Regions from separate parts of the Thioclava sp. 'Guangxiensis' genome, predicted to be linked through region 1. Evidence: riboswitches for the same ligand, from Rfam matches in the RefSeq annotation. Region 1 holds a riboswitch; the other holds the start of a gene.
What was found. Region 1 has a riboswitch for thiamine pyrophosphate ahead of thiD (bifunctional hydroxymethylpyrimidine kinase/phosphomethylpyrimidine kinase). Riboswitches for the same ligand answer to the same signal wherever they lie in the genome.

Region 1 (7,688 bases):
ACCGCTGGTCAAAGATCCCGCGCTTCTGCTCACCGCCGCCCTTATGGTGCTGTTCGGTGCGCATGTGGCCTCGCTTTTGCCGCAGGCCTCGACCATCGCGGTAACGGTCTTCGGGCTGGATGACGGGGCCTACTCGCGCATTCTCGTGGTGGCGTCGGTCATTGCGGTGACAACCTCGGTGGGCTTCGGGATTATCGCCGACCAGCGGGCCAACCGGCGCGCCATCGCACTGGTCTCTGGCGTGTTCCTGACGCTGGGCTCGGGGCTGATGACCCTGCATCCGGGCCCGGTGACCTTTGTTCTGGCGCATGCGATCTTCGTGCCGCTTTCCTCCACGCTTTTCGGGCAGATGTTCGCGCTGGGGCGGCTGGCAGCCTCGGTCCACCCCAAACGCGAGCGCGAGGCGATCCAGTCGAGTCTGCGCGCGCTCTTCGCGCTGCCATGGCTGGGCGTGCTGCCGATCTGGTCGCTGGCCTTCGGCGCGGGCGTCGATCTGATGACCATCTATCCGGTCTGTCTCTGTCTGGCGCTGGCCGTTCTGGTGCTGACCTTCTTTTTCTGGCCGCGCGACGGGGCAACCCGCTGGCCTGATCCGAAATCCGGCCTGACCTTCCGCCAGTCGCTTCAGGAGATGGGCGATTGGCGCATCCTCGTGCGCGTCGTGGCGCTGGGGGCGATCAATGGCGGCGTGGTGCTCTATCTGGTGCTGATCGGGCTTGTCTTCGCGCAGGTGCCCGGACGGGGCGCGGGCGATGTCTCGCTCTATGCCGCGATCACGGCGGGGCTCGAGGTGCCCTTGATGCTGATGGTGCCCGCGATCTCGATGCGGGTGCCGCGGATCACGCTGATCCTTGTGGGCACCGTGCTCTACTGCGTGCATCTGGCCTTCATTCCGGTGCTGGCGTCGAGCCCGCTTCTCTGGGTGCTGCCGGTTTTCGGAGCCTTGGGAGGCGCGTTCATCCTGACCCAGCCGATGGCCTATCTGCAGGATCTCCTGTCCTCGCGTCCGGGGGCGGGGGCGTCATTGCTGGCGTTGCAAAAGCTCATCGGCGATGTCTCGGGGGCGGCGGTCTTTGCCATCGGCGCAGCTGTGGCGGGCTACGGGTTTGTCGCAATGCTCGGATCCGCCCTGGCGATCCTGGCCGCCACGGCGCTTTTTGTGATGGACCGCCGCACGGGCGGCTATCAGGGGCGTCACTCCACCTGATCGAGCAGATCAAGCACCTGCGGCCCCAGCGCCTCGACCACCAGCGTCACGCCCGCCGCCGAAGGGTGGATGCCATCGCCCTGCAGATATTGCGCGCGTTTGGCATCATCATGCTGCGCCTCGGCCAGCGGGGCCAGAAGGTCGGGCACCAGCACCGCGTCATATTTCGCCGCCAGATCGGGATAGATCGCGGTGAAAGCCGTCTGGTAGGCCGCGCCGTAATTGCCGGGCACCGGCACGCCCGCCAGCAGCACCGGCAGATCCTTGTCGGTCACTGCTTTCAGGATCGCGTCCAGATTGGCCTTCGCCTGATCGGGCGCGAGCCCGCGCAGGATGTCATTGCCGCCAAGCGCCACCATCACCGCATCCACCTCGGGCGTCAGCGACCAGTCGATACGGGCGCGCCCGCCCGCCGTTGTATCGCCCGAAACCCCGCCATTGATAATCGTCACATCCTCGCCATGCGCATTCAGCCATGCCTGAAGCTGCGGCACCAGCCCTTCGCCATCGGGCAGGCCATAGCCTTGGGTCAGGCTATCGCCGAAAGCCAGCAGCGTTTTCTCGGCCGCCTGACCCTGCGCGGGCAGAGCGAGCAAGGCAAGCCCGAGGCCGAGGGCGGTAATTCGCTGGCTGGCGCGGTTGTGATATGTCGCGGGCTGCCTATCTTGAGGTTTACGGGGCAGCAAAGAACGGATGCGGGACAGGATGGACATGGCGGATAGTGTGCTTTCCATGAAGGGTGTGGAGCTGGAACTGGAGGGCAATGCGGGGCCTGTCTCGATCCTGAACGGAATTTCACTGGACGTCCAGCGCGGGCAAAGCCTTGGAATGACGGGACCTTCGGGGTCGGGGAAATCCTCGCTTCTGATGGTGATGGGCGGGCTCGAACGCGCCACATCGGGGTCTGTCTTGGCGCTCGGTCAGGATCTGGGCGCGATGAAGGAAGACGCTCTGGCACGCTTCCGTCGCAATCACATGGGGGTGGTGTTCCAGAATTTCCACCTGCTTCCCACGATGACCGCACTGGAAAACGTGGCGCTTCCTCTGGAGATCGCGGGGACGCGCGATGCCTTTGCCCGCGCCAAGGCCGAGCTGGACGCCGTCGGGCTTTCCCACCGGATGCACCATCATCCGACAGAGCTATCGGGCGGCGAGCAGCAGCGTGTGGCCTTGGCCCGTGCGCTCGCCCCGCGCCCCGAGATCCTCTTGGCCGACGAGCCCACCGGCAATCTCGATGCCAAGACGGGGGCGCAAATCATGGACCTGCTGTTCGGGCTGCGCGACCATTATGGTGCCACGCTCATTCTGGTCACCCATGCTGCCGATCTGGCCGCGCGCTGTGACCGCGTGGTGGGTCTGCGCGACGGGACCGTTGTCTCGGATAGCCGCGCATGAGCGTGTCATGGACCATCGCGCGGCGCGAGCTGCGCAGCGGCTTGCGCGGCTTCCGCGTGTTTTTCCTGTGTCTGATGCTGGGAGTGGCGGCGATTGCCTCGGTGGGGCTGGTGCGCCATGCGATCCAGTCCGCGCTCCATGATCAGGGGACGGCCCTTCTGGGGGGCGATGCGCAGCTGGAATTCACCTATCGCCGCGCCACGCCCCTTGAGCGCCAATGGATCGAGGAGCGCGCCAGCCGCGTCTCCGAGGTGATCGATTTCCGCTCCATGCTGCGTCACGGCGAGGGGGATGCCCTGCAGACCGCGCTCATTCAGGTGAAGGGGGTCGATAGCGCCTATCCGCTTTACGGGACCGTCGAAACCGCGCCCGATCTGCCGCTGGATCAGCTCCAGACCCCGCAGGACGGGATCTATGGCGCCCTGATCGATCCCGTTCTGGCGGACCGGATGGGCTTGAAACCGGGCGATCGGGTCGAGATCGGCGGGGTGGCGTTGCGCATGCTGGCGCGGCTTGCCCGTGCGCCCGACGAGACAGGGGCGGGGATCACGCTCGGCCCGCCGGTGATCGTGGCCACGAAGGCGCTGGAGGGCTCGCGGCTCTTGGATGCGGGGGCACTTTTCGAGAGCGAATACCGCGTGGCGCTGCCCCAAGGCACCGATCTCGATGCGCTGAAGGCCGAGGCCCGCATCCGGTTCAAGGATGCGGGTATGAGCTGGAGCGATCGCAGACGCGCCTCTCCGGGGGCGGACCGTTTTGCGACGCGGTTGGGGAGTTTCCTTGTGCTTGTCGGGCTTGCGGGGCTGACCGTGGGCGGGGTCGGGATCTCGTCCTCGGTCTCGAGCTGGCTCGAACGCAAGGCCGCGACGGTGGCCACCCTGCGCGCCATCGGGGCTACGGGGCGCACGATCCGTTGGGTGTTCTACTGGCAGCTGATCGGGTTGACGGTGCTTGGCATCGTGGCGGGGCTTGCGCTGGCGAGCCTTCTGGTGCTGGGCTTTGGCGGGCTGATCGGGCGGGTCATGCCGATCCCCGTAGATCTGCGGCTGGCGCTTGGCCCGATGGCCGAGGCCGCGATGTATGGCGCACTTGTCACCGCGATCTTCTCGCTCTGGCCGCTCTCGCGCCTGTCGCAGACGCGGGTGGCGCGCCTCTATCGCTCGCGTTCGCGGGGGCTGCCACCCTTGGGGATGCTGGCGCTGATCGCCGTGCTGCTGGCGGTTCTGGTGGGGGCGTCGATGGCGCTCTCTGGTCTGCCTTGGCTGGCGCTTGGCGCTTTGGGTGGTGTGGCTGGGGCGCTGGGCCTGCTGGCGCTGATGGGCTGGCTGACCAAACGCTTAGCGGCGCGGGTGCAGCGCGTGTTGCGCGGCGCGCCGGCGCTGCGCGTGGCGCTGGCGGGGATTTCGGGGCCGGGCTCGGAGGCGCTGCCGGTGGTGCTGTCGCTGGGGCTGGGGTTGTCAGTGCTGTCGGCCATCGGGCAGGTGGATGCGGGGCTGCGCAACGCGATCGCCACCGATCTGCCGAAACAGGCACCGGCTTTCTTCCTGCTGGACATCCAGCCCGACCAGCTCGCGCCCTTCAAGGCGCAGATGCAGACCGATCCGCAGGTCGAGCGGGTCGAGACCACACCCATGCTGCGCGGTGTGATCACGCAGATCAACGGCAAGCCCGCGCGTGAAGGACGCCCCGATCACTGGGTTCTGCGCGGTGACCGTGGCGTGACCTATGCCGCGACCCCGCGCGAGGCGATCACCGAAGGACAGTTCTGGCCCGAAGATTACACCGGCGCTCCGCAGATCAGCTTTGCCGCCGAGGAGGCGAAGGAGATCGGGCTGAAGCTGGGAGATACGCTCACGGTGAATATCCTTGGCCGCGATATCACCGCGCCGATCACCTCCTTCCGCAATGTCGATTTCTCGACGGCGGGGATCGGGTTCGTGATCACCTTCAACCCTTCGGCGCTGGCAGGCGCACCGCATACCCATCTGGCCACACTCTATGCCCCCGAGACAGCCGAGCCCGAGATCCTGCGCACGCTTGCGCAGGCCTTCCCCAATGTCACTGCTGTGCCCGTGCGCGAGGCGATCGGGCGCCTGACCGAGGCGCTGCAGGCGATTGCGCGGGCCACCTCTCTGGCGGCAAGTGTGACGCTGGTGACGGGGGTGATCGTGCTGATCGGGGCCTCGGCCTCGGGCGAGGCGCGCCGCGCATGGGAAGCCGCATTGCTGAAGACACTGGGCGCCAGCCGGACCCGTATCCTGACGGCGTTCCTTTTGCGCGCGCTCATCCTTGGCGGCGTCGCGGGGCTGGTGGCCGTGGGGGCAGGGGCCTTGGCCGGATGGGCGGTGCTCACACGCGTTATGGATCTGGGCTATGCAATCGCTTGGGGGCCTGCGCTGGCAGTCCTGTTCACGGGTATGCTGGCGGCGCTCCTGTCGGATCTGTTCTTTGTGATCCGCCCGCTGCGGGTGCGCCCCGCGCGTATCCTGCGGCAGGCTGACTGAACGGGCTAACCGAAGGGGCGCATCGATCCCCCTTGTGCTGGACCGGCCAGAGGTCTAGCCTGACACCAATCCGTTGGGGTGCCCGCAAGGGCTGAGAGGCGATAGCTAACTCATCGAACCTGATCCGGCTCATACCGGCGTAGGAAACGGAACCGAAGCGATGGGTGCAGTCTCTCTGCGCCCCCTTTCTCCGCCCGCGCCCTTGTGCCGGTGGCTTTGGAGGAGGGGATATGGTCGCAAGACTTCTGATTATTGCAGGCTCCGATTCGGGCGGCGGTGCGGGGCTTCAAGCCGATATGAAGGCGGCTTCGGCGCTCGGGGTCTATGCGATGACTGCGGTCACGGCTGTCACCGCGCAGAACACGCGCGGTGTGAGCGCCGTGGCGCTGATGACGCCCGAGATGCTGCGCGCCCAGATCCGTGCCTGTCTGGAGGATATCGGCGCGGATGCGGTGAAAATCGGCATGCTCGGCTCGGCGGATCTGGTGCGGGTGGTGGCCGAGGAACTTGCGGGCTTTGCAGGCCCTGTGGTGCTTGATCCGGTGATGATCGCCAAATCCGGTGATGCGCTTCTGGCAGAGGAGGCGGTGGCCGCGCTGACCACCCAGCTCCTGCCAAGGGCGACGCTCCTGACCCCCAACCTGCCCGAAGCCGCTTGTCTCTTGGGCCTGCCCGAAGCGCAGGAGGCCGATGAGGCACAGGCCCGCGCGCTTCAGGCGCTGGGGCCCGGGGCCGTTCTCCTGAAGGGTGGTCATGCGGCGGGCGAGGTCTGTACCGACCTGCTGCTGGCGGATGCGGCCTATCGTTTCACCGCGCCGCGCATCGCCACCCGCAATACCCATGGCACGGGCTGTTCGCTGGCCTCTGCGGTGGCGGCGGGGCTGGCCTCGGGGAGGCCGCTGCCTGAGGCGGTGGCGCGCGCCCATGACTGGCTGCAGGGCGCGATCCGTGCGGCCGACAGCCTGCAGATCGGGCAGGGCCATGGGCCGGTGCATCATTTCCACGGGATCTGGTCCGAGGAGGCACTGGTATGAGCGTTGATTTCACCATTCTTGGCGCGGGGGTTGCGGGGCTTGCCACCGCGCATGAGCTGGTCGCGCGTGGTGCGCGGGTGCAGGTCATCGACCCCAATGGCGCGGCTGGTCCGCATGGCTGCAGCTGGTGGGCGGGCGGCATGCTGGCGCCGTATTGCGAGAGCGAGATCAGCGAGGAGGTGATCGTGCGCCATGGTCTGGCGGCGGCGGATTGGTGGGCGCGGGCGGGCGTGCCGGTGATCCGTCGCGGGACGCTGGTGGTGACGCTTGCGCGCGACCGGCGCGAGCTGGACCGTTTCGCGCGGCGCACCGACGGGCACCGCTGGCTGGGAGGCGCGGAGATCGCCGCGCTGGAGCCCGATCTAGCGGAACGCCACGCCCGCGCGCTGTTTTTTGACACCGAGGCCCATATCGATCCGCGTATCGCATTGCGCGGTCTGCGCGACGGGCTGGCGGCGAAGGGGGTCGAGATCCTGCCCGAGGCCCCGCATCTGGGGCGGCTCGTGGATTGTCGCGGTCTGGTGGCGCGGGATCTTCTGCCCGATCTGCGGGGCGTGCGGGGCGAGATGGTGGTGCTGCGCTGTCCGCAGATCACGCTCAGCCGACCGGTACGGCTGCTGCATCCGCGTTATCCGCTCTATATCGTGCCGCGCGGCGACGGGGTTTTCATGCTCGGCGCCTCTCAACTCGAGGGCGACAGCCGTGGGCCCTCGACCCTGCGCTCCACCGTGGAGCTGCTGAATGCGGCCTTCGCGCTGCATCCCGGTTTTGCCGAGGCCGAGGTGCTGGAACTGGGTGCCGATGCCCGCCCTGCATTTGCCGATAACATCCCCCGCGTGGTGGCCGCGCGAGAGCGCACCCATGTCAACGGGCTCTACCGTCATGGCTATCTGATGTCGCCCGCTTTGGCGGTGACGGCGGCCGATTACCTGATGGAAGGCACCATATCCGAACTGTGCAAGGAGGCCGCATGCGCCTGATCGTCAACGGAACGCCAACCGAGGCGGAAGCAGCTACTCTGGCCGAGGCCCTGATGGCTCTGGGCTATGGCGAGGCGAAAGTCGCCACAGCCGTCAACGAGGTCTTTGTGGCCTCTGCCGCCCGCGCGGGCCACGCGCTGCGCGAGGGCGACCGTCTGGAAATTCTCGCACCCCGTCAGGGAGGGTAACATGCCTGTTTTCTATGGCACCGAAATCACATCGCGGCTGATGCTGGGCACCTCGCAATATCCCAGCCCCGTGGATCTGTCGCAGGCCTTCGAACGCTCGGGGGCGGGGGTGGCGACCGTCTCCCTGCGCCGCGAGAGCGCGGGCAGTGGCACGGGCGCGGGCTTCTGGGATCTGATCCGCGGGCTGGCGGTGCCGGTCCTGCCCAACACCGCTGGCTGCCATTCGGTGAAGGAGGCGGTGACCACCGCCCATATGGCGCGCGAGGTCTTTGACACCGACTGGATCAAGCTGGAGGTGATCGGCCATCCCGATACGCTCCAGCCCGATCCTTTCGGCCTCGTGGAAGCCACGCGCATTCTGGCGGAGGACGGGTTCAAGG
Region 2 (7,688 bases), on a different replicon from region 1:
TCGATCACGGGCTTGGCCGCCACGACCCAGCCCACCCGCAGGCCCGGTGCCAGGGTCTTCGAGAAGGAACCGCAATAGATCGTACGGGTATTCTCGATGCCGCCTTTACGCTCGATATCGAGTGCGAGAATCGGAGGGATCGCCTCGCCATCGAAGCGCAGGTTCTGATAAGCGCCATCCTCGATGATCGCGCAATCGAGCGCCTCGGCCTGATCGAGCACACGCTCGCGGCCCTCGCGCGGGATGGTCTCGCCAGTGGGGTTGGCGAAATCGGCCGAGAGATAGGCGAACTTCACCTCGCCGCCGGCGGCTTTGGCCTCGGCTTTCAGCGTCTCGGGGTCGATATTCGACATCGGATCGAGCGGGATGTAGCGCGGCTCATAGGCATTGAACGCACCCAGAGCACCCAGATAGGTCGGGCGCATCACGGCGGCAGTATCGTTCTCGGTCAGCATCAGCTTGCCAAGATAGTCGAGCGCCTGCTGCGAGCCGGAGGTGATCATGATATTATCGACCGCGCAAGGCACGCCGATCTTTTCCATCTCGCCCACCAGCCATTCGCGTAGCGGACGGTAACCTTCGGAGACCGAATATTGCAGCGCCGCATGGCCGTTATTATCGGCCATCGTCGCGGCAAAGGCGTCGGAATAGGCCGTGCTCGGGAACAGGGTCGGGTCGGGAATGCCGCCCGCGAAGGAAATGATATCGGGCTGGTCGAGAAGTTTCAGCAGCTCCCGGATCTCCGAGGCTTTCATCCGGCCCGCGCGGCGTGCGAGCACTTTCGTCCAGTCCATTTTACGTCTCCTGCGTCTCGTCCGGGCGCGCACTGCCCTTACAGGCCGCCCTTTTTCACTTAATACCCTTCGGGTCCGTGCAGCGTTAGCGCCTAACGTAACCCTTCGCAAGACGGGCAAAGGTGAGATGATGCACAGAAAACCTACGCATCGGTCATAAAAACGAGAGCAATATTACAAACAGGGCGCCACGGACGCAAAATAATTTCCACGTCCGCAGCTTTGGGTTGATCAGGCCTCGCTTGGCTCGGGGATATAGAGCGCCCCGCCCTCGCGGAATTTCTCGGCCATTTTGTCCATGCCCTCCTGCCGCTGCGCCTCGGCGCGGATGTCATGGCTGATCTTCATCGAACAGAATTTCGGCCCGCACATCGAGCAGAAATGCGCGACCTTATGGGCCTCGGCCGGCATGGTCTCGTCATGCATGGACCGCGCGGTATCGGGATCGAGCCCGATATTGAACTGGTCCTCCCAGCGGAACTCGAAGCGCGCACGGCTGATCGCGTCATCGCGCCGCTGCGCACCCGGATGGCCCTTGGCAAGGTCCGCCGCATGAGCGGCCAGCTTATAGGTGATCACGCCCGTTTTCACATCGTCACGGTCGGGCAGGCCCAGATGCTCTTTCGGCGTCACATAGCACAGCATCGCGGTGCCGAACCAACCGATCATCGCCGCACCAATCGCCGAGGTGATATGGTCATATCCCGGCGCGATATCGGTAGTCAGCGGTCCGAGCGTGTAGAAAGGCGCCTCGTGGCAGTGCTTGAGCTGCTCGTCCATATTTGCCTTGATCTTGTGCATGGCCACATGGCCCGGCCCCTCGATCATCACCTGACAGTCCTTGGCCCATGCGATCTTGGTGAGTTCCCCCAGCGTGCGCAGCTCGGCGAATTGCGCCTCGTCATTGGCATCGGCAATCGAGCCTGGGCGCAGGCCGTCCCCCAGCGAGAAACTCACATCATAGCGGCGGCAGATATCGCAGATCTCGTCGAAATGCTCGTAGAGGAAGCTCTCGCGGTGATGGTGCAGACACCATTTCGCCATGATCGAGCCGCCGCGCGAGACGATGCCGGTAACGCGTTTGGCGGTCATCGGGATCATATGCAGACGCACGCCCGCATGGATGGTGAAGTAGTCCACCCCCTGCTCGGCCTGCTCGATCAGCGTGTCGCGGAAGATCTCCCAAGTGAGATCCTCGGCCACGCCGCCCACCTTTTCCAGCGCCTGATAGAGCGGCACCGTGCCGATCGGCACCGGAGAGTTGCGGATGATCCAGTCGCGGATATTGTGGATATTGCGGCCCGTCGAGAGGTCCATCACCGTGTCCCCGCCCCAGCGGATCGCCCAGACCATCTTCTCGACCTCTTCCTCCATCGAGGAGGTCACCGCCGAATTGCCGATATTGGCGTTGATCTTCACCTTGAAGTTACGCCCGATGATCATCGGTTCCAGCTCGCGGTGGTTAATATTGGCGGGGATAATCGCGCGGCCCTCGGCAATCTCGGTCCGCACGAATTCGGGCGTCACCAGATCGGGGAGGGTCGCGCCCATCGGGTCACCGTCGCGCGTATAAGCGGCCATACGGCCCTCGTTCTCGCGGATCGCCACAAACTCCATCTCGGGAGTGATGATCCCTGCGCGCGCATATGCCAGCTGCGTCACCGCGCGGTCACCCACGGCCCGCAGCGGCGGGCGCTGCACGGGGAACGGCGCTACCAGACGGTCGCCCTTGGCGAAACCGTTATCGGCATCGGTAATGGCGCGGCCCTCGTATTCCTCGATCTCGCCGCGTGCCTGCAGCCAGCCGCCACGGGTCTCGGGCAGGCCTTTGGCGATGTCGATCCGGGCGGCCGGATCGGTATAGGGCCCCGAACTGTCATAGACACAGAGCGCCTCTTCATTCGAGATCTCGATCTCGCGCATGGGCACGCGCAGCGCGTGGATATTACCTTCCTTATGCACCTTGCGCGAACCAATCAACGCGCCTGTGGTGATGGTCGGGATGATGTCTTTCATGTCGGTCTCCTCTTACGAAAAGACCCAACCAAAAACTGCGAGGGAATAGGCCACAGCTGACCCGGAAATGGGCCGGAGCGGCCCGAAAGGACCGCCCATGAGACATGGATGCGGAATTGCCCTTCGGTCTTCCTACGCCAGCATCAACTGGGTCAGGTTCAAAGGGTCGCGTCACCGGAATTACTTCCAATCAGCCTCTCAGTCCCTTGGGCGGGACTCCCCTGACGTGGGTGCAGACTTGCCGAAAATCGAGGCGGCGTCAATGGGCCTCTGCGGGGACCTTGCGGGTTTCCCCGCCGCGAAATGGACCAGTGCGGCGGGGAAAGGGGTCAGACCTGTGCCAGAGGGCGCGCGGTCCGCGGACTGTTCTGTCCGAAATGTTCGGCCAGGGCATCGACAACATAATCGGCCATCGCCTGACGGGTCTCCTCGGTGCCCGAGCCCAGATGCGGGGTCAGGATCAGGCGCGGATCATCGATAAAGGCCTGCGGCACCTGCGGCTCGTGCTCGAACACATCAAGTGCGGCCCCCGCCAGCCCGTCGCGGGCCATGGCCTCCAGAAGGGCCGCCTCATCGACCACCGGCCCCCGCGCCACATTGACGAGGAACCCGCGCGGCCCCAGCGCCGCGATCTCCGCGGCCCCGAAAGAATGGCGGGTGGCCTCGGTCAGCGGGCAGGTCAGGATCACCAGATCGCAGGCCTCGGCCAGCGACACCGCGCTTGTGTGATAGGTATACTCCACAGGCTTGCGGTTCGGGCCCTGGTAATGGATCCGTGCGCCCATGGCCTCCAGCCTGCGCGCTAGCGCCTTGCCGATCGTGCCGAGCCCGACAATTCCTACATCCATTTGCGAGATCGAACGTCCGAGTTTGTATTGCGGCTGCTCGGGCCATTTTCCTGTCCGCACGAAGCCATCCGCCTGCACCAGATCACGGGTGACCGCCAGCGCCAGCCCGAGCGCGGCATTGGCCACATCTTCGGCCAGAATATGCGAGGTATTCAGGAGTTTGATGCCACGCGCCTTGACGGCCGGCACATCGACATTGTCGAGCCCCGCGCTATAGCTTGCGATGACCTCCAGATCGGGCAGCGCATCGAGAAGCGCCTGATCTACGATGGTCTTACGCAGCGCAAGCCCCCGCACGCCCTTGCCGTTTTGCGCAAGCCATGCCGCAGGATCACTCTCCGGCAGAATGCGCAGATCGAACAGCTCTTCCAGCTCGGCGCCGGTGGTCTGTGGCAGTTTGGCAGCTTTCAACACAACAGGTTTGGTCATCATAATCTCCATGGACGAAGGGGCCCGCAGCATCCCGCAGGCCCTTTTGTAAATGCTCTCAGCCCTGCGCGCCGCTCTCGACACGTTTGATCGGGCCCATCACGAAGGCAAAGAGGATCGCTGCCACAAGGCAATGCGCGGCCACGAAATAGAGCCCCACGGTATAGCCGCCCGTCACCTGCACGGTGTAACCGAAGACGATGGGGGTGATAATGCCTCCCACATTGCCGATGCAGTTGAAGATCGCACCGGCCAGACCCACAGCCTCACGCGGCGCAGTATCCGAGATCACGGCCCATGTGCCCGAGCCTGCGGCCATGCCCTTGCCGAAGAAGGCAAGCCCCATCAGCGCCACGATCATGATGTTGGAGTTGCTGAACGCCGCCAGAACGATAGAACACCCGATCAGCATACCCAGCACATAGGGCGTCTTGCGGCCCCGCGACACGCTCCAGCCATTGCGGATCAGCGCATCCGATACCGAGCCGCCCGTGATGCCGCCGATAAAGCCCGCGATGGCCGGAAGCATGGTGGCAAAGCCCGCCTCCATGATGTTCATGCCCCGCGCCTGCACCAGATAGATCGGGAACCATGTGATGAAGAAATAGCTCAATGCGATGGTGCAATATTGCCCGATATAGGCGCACCAGAGCATGCGGTTGCTCAGCAGCAGCCCGAACATCTTGGCCGAGGCCTTGGGGCGGTTGGTCAGCTCGCGCTGGCTGTCGATATCGACCATCGCGCCGCCCGCTTCCATCAGCTCCAGCTCGGCGGCATTCACGCCCCGATGCTCGCGCGGCGGCTTCATGAATTTGAACCACACGACCGCGGCCAGAAGACCCACCACACCCAGCGTGAAGAAGGGCACAGGCCAGCCGAAGCTCTGCACCAGCCAGCCCGAGATCGGCGAATAGATCGCGACCGCGAAATAGGAGGCCGAGGCAAAGAGCGAGGTGGCAAGCCCCCGCTCCCCGCGCGGAAACCACATCACCGCGACACGGGCATTCGCCGGAAAACTCGGCGCCTCGATCAATCCCAAGGCGAAGCGCAGCACGAAAAGGAGCCCCAGCGCAACCGATAGTTCGGTGGTCACCTCGCCGACCAACCCCACAAGGAAGGTGGCGATGGACCACAGGACCAGTGCTACGCCATAGATCATCTTGGTGCCGAATTTATCCAGCAGCATCCCGCCCGGGATCTGACCGATCACATAGGCCCAGCTGAAGGCCGATAACACATAACCCAGTTGCATCGGGCTGAGACCGAACTCCGCCTTGATGCCCGAGCCCGCGATCGACAGGATTGAGCGGTCGGCATAGGCGGTCGTCGCCAGAAACAGGATCAACCCCAGCATGTAGTAACGGGTATGCGTCGGGCGCGCGGCGTCTACGGCCACGTGCTCCGTAGAGCTCGAATACGTCATTGATGTCCTCCCGTGCGGCCCCGCAATGTGACCGCTCTCCAAACCGGCCGCAGGGTGTAGCGTAAAAGCTACGGGAAGCAGGCATCCTCATACCTGCGTCCCATCCTGCGGACCATCCTCCGAACCGGGCGTCCCCTCCTGCCCGTTCATTGCAGATAAACTGCGCCCTTGCCAAGCATGGGTCAACATTGATTAATATCGTCAATATGAAAAACTGGATGACACAAGAGGAAGCCAGCAACGCGCTGGGGGTCCGGCGGCAGACGCTTTACGCCTATGTCAGCCGCGGCCAGATCACGGTCCGCCCTGACCCTGAGACATCGGGGCGAAACCTTTATAATGGCGAGGATATTTCGGCTCTTCTCAACCGTCGGAGCCGCGGGCGCGGGCGGGCAAGTATCGCCACAAGTACCATGTCATGGGGCGAACCTATCATCTCGACGATGATCTCGACCACCGCGCAGGGCCGATTGTATTACCGTGGGGTCAATGTCGGAACATTGGCCGAGTCGGCGTCTCTGGAGGAGACGGCGCGGCTCCTCTGGGCGATGGACCGGCTGCCCGAATTCCCCGCAATACCCTCATATCCGGGCAATGCCGGTCGTGCGCGGGTTTTTCAGGCATTGGCGGCAGAGGCGGCCCATGCCATCCCCTCGGGCAGTCTTTCGCGCGATGCGCGGCACCGGACCATGGCACGGATCGTCGGGCTGGTGGCCGGAAACTTCGCCGATCTTCCGCAGGGCCCCGCGCCCCTGCACCTGCGGCTGGCTCAGGCATGGAACTGTGCCGACAAGGCCGACCTGATCCGGCGCACGCTGGTTTCGCTTGCCGATCAGGAGCTGACCAGCTCCGCCTTTGCCGCCCGCGTGACCGCCTCGACAGGGGCCTCCTTCGAGGCAGCGGCACTCTCGGGGCTGGCCGCGCTTTCAGGCCCGTTGCATGGGGATATGACATTGCGGGTGAAAGCCGTGCTCGAAGATGCCCTGCATCTGGGGATCGTCCCTGCCGTGAACCGCTGGATGAGCACCGGCGAGCCGCTGCCCGGGTTTGGTCACAAGCTCTATCCCCAAGGCGATCCGCGTGCGCGCGCCCTTCTGGGCTGTTTCCGTCCCAGCCCCGCGATCACCGGCCTGATCGCTCATGTGCGCGAGCGAACCGGTCAGGAGCCCACAATCGATGTGGCGCTCGCAGCACTTGCCGATCATTGCGCGTTGCCCGGTGATGCGCCTTTTGCGCTATTCGCGATTGCGCGGTCACTGGGCTGGCTCGCCCACGCGCTGGAACAGATCGAGACGGGCAGCCTGATCCGGCCGCGGGCGCATTATACAGGCCCCGCCCTGCCGATAGAAAAAGGCGCGCCGTAGCGCGCCTTTGGAAGGTCAGGCCTTATGCGAGGCCACATCGTCCGGTACAGGCTCCGTTTTGGCGACGATGTCGCTGCCCATCACGCGGGTCGAGGCCAGAGCCAGTGCCCCGAGGAAGCCCACCAGCGCAAAAGCATAGAAGCCCCACGGGTAACCGATCCCCATCGAAACCAGCATCCCGCCCGCCAGCGGTCCGAGGATCGCGCCGATCCGGCCTACACCTGCAGACATACCGATCGCCGTGGCCCGGATGCCCGGCGGGTGATTGGCGGCGGTGAAGGCATAAACCAGCACCTGCGCCGAAAACACGAAACAGCCGGTAACAAAGACAACCGGATAAAGCAGCACACCCGGCATCTTGACCGACAGCAGTGCCAGAAGCACCGCGCCACAGATGAACCATGTGAAGGCCGCGGTTTTCAGGCCAATCCGGTCGCCTACCTGCCCGGCCAGCAACAGCCCGCACACGGCGCCGGCATTCAGCAGCAGCAGCAGCCACAGGCCACCCGTCAGGCTGTAGCCCGCCGAGACCATCAGCTTGGGCAACCATGTATTCAGGCCGTAGACAAGGATCAGCCCCATGAAGGACGTGACCCAGATCGCAATGGAATTGCGCAGGAAGGGCGCGCGGAAAAGCGTGCCGATGGACGCCTTCTCGACCGGCGCCTCTGCTTTGGGAGCCGCAAGCGTCAGCCCATAGCGATCGGCAATCTCGCGCGCCTCGGTCATGCGGCCCTGCGACATCAGATAGGCCGGAGATTCGGGGAGGTTTTTCCACATCAGCGGCAGCAGGATAAGCCCCGGAACGGCGCCC

Region 2: linked by a shared signal. The riboswitch ahead of thiC (phosphomethylpyrimidine synthase ThiC) and the one ahead of thiD (bifunctional hydroxymethylpyrimidine kinase/phosphomethylpyrimidine kinase) in region 1 are both predicted to bind thiamine pyrophosphate.

Annotation. Positions count from the first base shown of each region.
Region 1 is NZ_CP155822.1:782,983-790,670, reverse strand. It holds gene ABEB22_RS03890 (hypothetical protein) at 1-1,207, shown strand, start outside; gene ABEB22_RS03885 (arylesterase) at 1,195-1,803, opposite strand; gene ABEB22_RS03880 (ABC transporter ATP-binding protein) at 1,919-2,602, shown strand; gene ABEB22_RS03875 (ABC transporter permease) at 2,599-5,106, shown strand; TPP riboswitch at 5,171-5,269, shown strand; gene thiD (bifunctional hydroxymethylpyrimidine kinase/phosphomethylpyrimidine kinase) at 5,337-6,140, shown strand; gene ABEB22_RS03865 (FAD-dependent oxidoreductase) at 6,137-7,120, shown strand; gene thiS (sulfur carrier protein ThiS) at 7,111-7,308, shown strand; gene ABEB22_RS03855 (thiazole synthase) at 7,310-7,688, shown strand, end outside.
Region 2 is NZ_CP155823.1:264,599-272,286, reverse strand. It holds gene ABEB22_RS14770 (PLP-dependent aminotransferase family protein) at 1-794, opposite strand, end outside; gene thiC (phosphomethylpyrimidine synthase ThiC) at 1,026-2,810, opposite strand; TPP riboswitch at 2,923-3,043, opposite strand; gene ABEB22_RS14760 (2-hydroxyacid dehydrogenase) at 3,140-4,090, opposite strand; gene ABEB22_RS14755 (MFS transporter) at 4,146-5,510, opposite strand; gene ABEB22_RS14750 (citrate/2-methylcitrate synthase) at 5,729-6,874, shown strand; gene ABEB22_RS14745 (aromatic acid/H+ symport family MFS transporter) at 6,890-7,688, opposite strand, start outside.